DNA from 2 places in the Halomonas sp. PAMB 3264 genome. Region 2 is predicted to be linked to the other one. Evidence: predicted binding sites of a transcription regulator. Region 2 holds the regulator's gene; the other holds the start of a gene.
What was found. Region 2 encodes FliA, which starts transcription of late flagellar genes. Its sites were predicted from a motif close to CTAAAGTTNNNNNNNNNNCNGCCGATA; they were not measured.

Region 1: a site for FliA is predicted at 1,833-1,859, ahead of RN347_RS14400 (flagellin). Genes of this name have one in related genera too.

Annotation. Positions count from the first base shown of each region.
Region 1 is NZ_CP134866.1:3,183,170-3,186,330, reverse strand. It holds gene fliD (flagellar filament capping protein FliD) at 1-656, shown strand, start outside; gene RN347_RS14405 (flagellin) at 885-1,727, shown strand; gene RN347_RS14400 (flagellin) at 1,931-2,806, shown strand; gene RN347_RS14395 (flagellin) at 3,012-3,161, shown strand, end outside.
Region 2 is NZ_CP134866.1:3,565,862-3,569,022, forward strand. It holds gene RN347_RS16285 (OmpA family protein) at 1-302, opposite strand, end outside; gene RN347_RS16290 (MotA/TolQ/ExbB proton channel family protein) at 307-1,122, opposite strand; gene RN347_RS16295 (RNA polymerase sigma factor FliA) at 1,163-1,861, opposite strand; gene RN347_RS16300 (flagellar protein FlhE) at 1,887-2,291, opposite strand; gene RN347_RS16305 (hypothetical protein) at 2,329-2,811, opposite strand; gene flhF (flagellar biosynthesis protein FlhF) at 2,895-3,161, opposite strand, start outside.

The DNA.
Region 1 (3,161 bases), 380 kb from region 2:
CTATTGAGGGTGTAACGCTCGATCTCACCGCCGTGTCGGAATCCCCCGCCACCCTGGTGATCGAGCGAGACAACGACTCCTTGAAGGAGGCGATCAATAACTTCGTCAGTAACTACAACGAAATGAAATCGACCGTAGAGCGCATGACCAAGTTCAACGGCGAAGGCGAGATTTCGGGCGAGCTGATAGGTGACCGTACCGTACGCACTATCGAAAACCGCTTGAGTCGTGACGTGAGCGACAGCTTGGCGGGCGGCGATATCACACGGCTGTCTGAAATCGGAATCTCAATTGATGAGCGCGGGCGCTTGAAGGTCGACGAAGAAAAGCTCGATGCCGCTGTTGCCAACGACCCTGAAGGCCTATCTGCCTTCTTCGCTGGTGACAGCAAGGAAGCAGGCTTTGCAGGGCGCCTCAGCACAACATTGACGACCATTACCTCAGAAGATGGCCTCATTAAAAGCTCGGTCACCAGTGCAGAACAGCGAATCGAGAGTCTCGATAAGCGCAAGGAGCGCATGGAAGCCAGCATCGAGCGCAACGTGGAGCGCTATCGTAAGCAGTTTGCCCAGCTCGATGGCATGATTGCGCAGATGAACTCCATGAGCAGCTACCTGGGCCAGCAGTTCGATATGCTGAGCAATATGCAGAAGTAGTAAACCTTGCTATCAAACGAAACGGTGCTAATACGCTCTCGTTCGTAACGACAATTTATTTTATCAGCGGGGCCGTAAGGCCCCGTTATAGTTTCAAGGCCAAATTTTCATAAAAAAGTGGGTAAATGAGCTAAAGGATCGCCCCGCTTCGCCGTTAATTATAACAACGGCGATGCAAGCGCCGATTTATAGGCCTCTCTTGGGCCACTAAACACAGAGGATTACCCCATGTCCGTCATCAATACCAACATCACTTCCATGATCGGCCAGAACAACCTGAGCAAGTCCCAGGGCATGCTGGCTCAGGCGCAGGAGCGTCTTTCTTCCGGCCTGCGTATCAACAGCGCCTCCGACGACGCAGCAGGTCAGGCGATCGCCAACAAGATGACCGCCCAGATCAAGGGTATGGATCAGGCGAGCCGTAACGCCAGCGACGGTATCTCGCTCGTTCAAACCATGGAAGGCGGCCTGGACCAGATCAACGACAACCTGCAGCGTATTCGTGAACTGGCGGTACAGGGTGCTAACGACACTAACACCGCCGATGACCGCGCGGCGATCACCACCGAGATCAACGAGCGTATCGCTGAGATCGACCGCGTAGCGGGCAGCAACAACTTCAACGGCACTAACCTGTTGTCAAGCGGCGCGAGCACGGCGCTCAATATCCAGGTCGGTTCTAACACCAGCGGCAACGACACTATTACCGTCAATACTTTCGACGCAACTAGCAGTGCGCTGGGTGTTAGCGGGTCTGCGGCGGCTCTCTCCGGTGCCGGCGCGACTCACGACAACTTCCAGACGCTGATCGACAATGTCGATACCGCCGTCAAGTCGCTCGACACGCAGCGTGCGACTCTGGGTGCCACGCTGAACCGCTTCGACTCTGTGATCGATAACCTGGCGACCACGACTACTAACCTTTCCGAAGCGCGCTCACGCATCGAAGATGCCGACTACGCGAAAGAAGTGTCGAACATGACACGCGCCAACATCCTTCAGCAGGCGGGTACGTCCATGCTGGCCCAGGCTAACCAGACCCCGCAGTCTGTACTGTCTCTGCTGGGTTAATCGCTCAAGCAGTAGTACCACGAGCGAAGTGAACGACGGGGCCGCAAGGCCCCGTTTTTCGTTGGGCGCCTCGCGCATTTTTCTCATGTGAATCGCGCGAAAGGCCTAAAGAAGTGCCTCCAACAGCCGTTAATTATAATAACGGCGATGCAAGCGCCGATTTAAAGGCCTCTCCTGGGCCACTAAACACAGAGGATTACCCCATGTCCGTCATCAATACCAACATTACTTCCATGATTGGCCAGAACAACCTGAGCAAGTCCCAGGGCATGCTGGCTCAGGCGCAGGAGCGTCTTTCTTCCGGCCTGCGTATCAACAGCGCCTCCGACGACGCAGCAGGTCAGGCGATCGCCAACAAGATGACCGCCCAGATCAAGGGTATGGATCAGGCGAGCCGTAACGCCAGCGACGGTATCTCGCTCGTTCAAACCATGGAAGGCGGCCTGGACCAGATCAACGACAACCTGCAGCGTATTCGTGAGCTGGCGGTTCAGGGTGCCAACGACACCAACACCGACGATGATCGCGCCGCAATCGAAACCGAGATCAACGAGCGTCTGGCCGAGATCGACCGCGTGGCAGGCAGCAACAACTTTAACGGTACCAATCTTCTTAACGCCAGCGGCAGCCTGAGCATCCAGGTTGGTTCCAATACCGATGTTGAAGACGTCATCAATGTTAAGACTGTCGATGCTACCGTGTCGGGCCTGGAACTGACTAGCGCCTCGGGCGGAGTCGTTGCAGCGGCTTCCGGCGGCGCCGCTACCTTTACGGCGGCTAGCGGAGCTGGCGCCCACACCAGCTTCCAAAGCCTGATCGATGCCGTTGATACTGCTACTAAAACACTCGATACCAACCGCGCTACTTTGGGTGCTACGCTGAACCGCTTCGACTCTGTGATCGACAACCTGGCGACCACCTCGACCAACCTGTCCGAAGCACGCTCGCGAATCGAGGACGCCGACTACGCCAAGGAAGTGTCGAACATGACGCGCGCCAACATCCTCCAGCAGGCGGGTACGTCGATGCTGGCCCAGGCGAACCAGACGCCGCAGTCGGTATTGTCTCTGCTGGGCTAATAGTCGGGTAAGTGCTGCCATTGACAGCTAGAGTAACGGGGCCAATTGGCCCCGTTTTTCGTTCTTTCTGCAAGCAAAATTATTTTCACAAAACGGCTTTAAACTATTCAAGAATCCACGTTAGCGGCCGTTAATTATAATAACGGCGACGCAGTCGCCGACCTGTAGGCCCTTCTCAGGCCATAAAATACCGAGGATCTCATCCATGTCCGTTATCAATACCAACATCACTTCCATGATCGGCCAGAATAACCTGCGCGCTTCGCAGAGCATGCTGGCTCAGGCACAAGAACGTCTCTCTTCCGGTCTGCGCATCAACAGCGCATCCGACGATGCCGCCGGTCAGGCGATCGCA
Region 2 (3,161 bases):
TCGTCGATGCGCAGGGTCACGCCTTCGCGCCCCTGGCTGACGCTTACGCCCTGAATGTCGAGCGCGGCCATGGCCGGCGATAGACCGCTGTCGCGCGGCAAGATTCCCGAGGAGAGCGGCTGAAGGCCTTGGCCTTCGTTTGATGCCTCGCCGCCGCTACCCGCCGGCGTCAGTGCCAGCAGCAGCACGAACAGCGTGATCAGAAGCGTCAACACGTCGAGGTAGCTGGTCAGCCACCCCTCCTCGCCGTCGCCGCCGGTGAAGGGCGATTCCAGCGCGTGGCGGGCGTCACAATTGAGCATGGCGCTAGCCTTTCGCCGCGACGCCGCTGCCTGGGCGCGGCTTCACATGGGGGTCGTTGATCTCATCGTGGTAGTTGGCCACGAACGAGTTCAGCGTCTCTTCGATGAACGACGGCAGCCGGCGCTTGGTGATCAGCGAAATGCCTTCGAGCACCATGTTCATGGTGATCAGGCGCTCCTCGGTGCGCCGCTCGAGCTTCACCGCCACCGGTTTGAACACCAGATTCGCCAGTAGGATGCCGTAGAAGGTGGTGAGAAGCGCCACCGCCATGCGCGGCCCGATCACCTCGAGATCCCCCGCGTCCATGACTTCGAGCATGTTGACCAGCCCGACCAGGGTGCCGATCATGCCAAACGCCGGGGCATAGGTCGCCATGGTGCGAAAGATCTGCGCCTCGGCGTGCTCGCGCGCCTTGAGCCTGGCGATGCGCCAGCGCAGCATGTCAAAGATCTCGTCTTCCTTGGTGTTGGCGATGACGAGCTGGATGCCGGTGCGCAAGAACGGGTTGCGGGTGTGTTCGAGCTCGCGCTCTACCGCGCGCACGTCGCCCTTGAACCAGAGCCTGGCCATGGAGACCAGCTCGTCGATGTCGTCGCGCACGAAGGTATTCTCGCGGCGAAATACCAGCCCCACCAGGCGGACCACGCGCACCACCTCCTTGAGCGGATAGCTGATGAAGGTCGCCGCCAGCGTGCCGGTGATGACGATGGCAAGCCCGGGCAGGTTGATAAAGCTTGCCGCGGACTCCGCGGTAAAGAACAGTACGCTCACCAGCAACAGGATGCTGGCGCCTATTCCAATCAGGGTAGAGGGGTTCATCGACGGCTCCTCGCCGGTAGGGATTAACGGTGAAAACGGCTCAGTCCGGCTCGTGCAGACGCGCCCGTAAACGGCTGATGGCCTGGCTGTGCAGCTGCGATACGCGCGACTCGGTGACGCCCAGTACCGCGCCCACCTCCTTGAGGTTGAGCTCTTCCTGGTAGTAGAGCGCCATCAACAGCTTTTCGCGCTCCGGCAGCGCTTCGATCGCGGCAATCAGAGTGTCGCGCTGCTGGCCGTCCAGCAGCTCCTCGAAAGGCGCGTTCAGCGACTCCTGAAGCGGCTCGCTGCCCTCTTCCAGAAGCTCCTCGAAGGGCAGCAGGTGGCCGCTGTTGGTGTCCGCCAGCAGCTGCTGATACTCATCGAGCGGGATGTCCAGGTCGCGGGCGATCTCGCTCTCTTCCGGGGCGCGCCCCAGGCTTTGCTCCAGCCGGCGCACGGACTCGTCCATGGCCCGGGCCGAGCGGCGTACGCTGCGCGGCAGCCAGTCCCGGGTGCGCAGCTCGTCGACCATCGCCCCGCGAATTCGCTGGCTAGCAAAGGTGGCGAAGCTCGCCCCCTGGGCGGCATCAAAACGCCCCAGCGCCTCTAAAAGCCCTACCATGCCGGCCTGGATCAGATCGTCGAGCTCGATGCTGGCCGGCAAACGAACTTGCAACGCCAGCGCCTGGCGACGCACCAGCGGCATGTGCTGGTTGACCATATCGCTGTGTTGGATTCTTCCCTTTGCTGTATACATCGGCGTGCCCCTGGCTAATCGCTGGTCACTGATAGTTCACAATCACTTGAAGCCCTCTCACCCTCACCGGCGGCTGGCCACGCCCCAACGCGAAACGAAACTCGAGCGGCGCGCCGGCATTGAGCCCGGCAAGGCCGGTGGCACTGCCGCGCTGGCCGTCGAGGGCGACGCAGCGCTCCGGGTGGCAAAGCCAGGCATGGATATCGGCCCCCGGCGGCGCTTCGAAGCGCCAGTTGACGCGCTCGATGCGCCCCTGATGAATCTCGGCACTGGGCGGCGGCGCGAGCGCCTGGCTGGCACTTGCCCGGTCGCTCATCGCGACCATCAGCCCGGTCGTATCGACACTCCAGCTGCCCCCGCCCGCCAGGGCCGACAGCGAAAGCCCGCTGGCCACCACCCCACTCAGCGCTGCGAGAATGACGTTTCTCATTAGCATAACCTAACCATAGTGGCTCACTCAGTATGGCCTACCTGGCCAAAAGCAGCAGTTCGATCCCCAGGTACGCCGCCGCCGCCGCGCGCAGATTCTCGAGCAGCCCGGCGCGGGGCAGGCCCGGCTCATGCAGCGCCAACAGCCGTTTGGGCCCCTGGTGTTCGCTGACCAGGCGCAGCGTGCGGTACATGGCGGCGAACGCCTCGGCGTCGCTTCGCACCCACAGCGCCCAGCGCGAGTAGCGCGCGCAGAGCGCCTGGAGCGGCGCATCGGCGTCCACCGGCACGACCTCCCAGCTCTCTGGCGTTGCCGCCCAGCGCCGGCCAAGCCGCGACCACTCGTCGAGGCGCGCGATCACCGGCTCGCGCTGCTTCGACCCAAGCCCGACCACGGCGAGCGGTATTTTGGCGACATGCGCGTCTGCGACGTGCGCGTTGGCGACATGCGCGTCCGCGACGGGCGCATCGACAGCGCGTGCATCGGCTTCGCTCGCCTCCAACGCCTGAGCCTGCCGCACATCGTCGTCGCCTTGCGCGCCGGCCGACTGGCCGGTGCGCAGGTTCGCCCACTGGCGCAGCCCCGCGGCCTGGTCCTGGCCGCTCATGCAAAGGTCTCGCGGCTGACGCTGCCAAACTGACGGATCGCGTCGCGGGTCATTAGAAAGTGCATGATCGCGTCCGCCAGCGCGCTATCGCGGCGCTTGCGCGGGCTACCCAAAAGGCGCAGTAAATCCTGCTGCAACGCCTGGGCCTCTTCGTCCTCGGCGCTGTCCAGGTGGGTGGCCACGCACGCTACGCCGCTGGCCATCAAGAGCCGTAGCTCAGCGCTGACCTCGCCGCCGTCCGACTCCTTAAGTGCGCGCCAAAC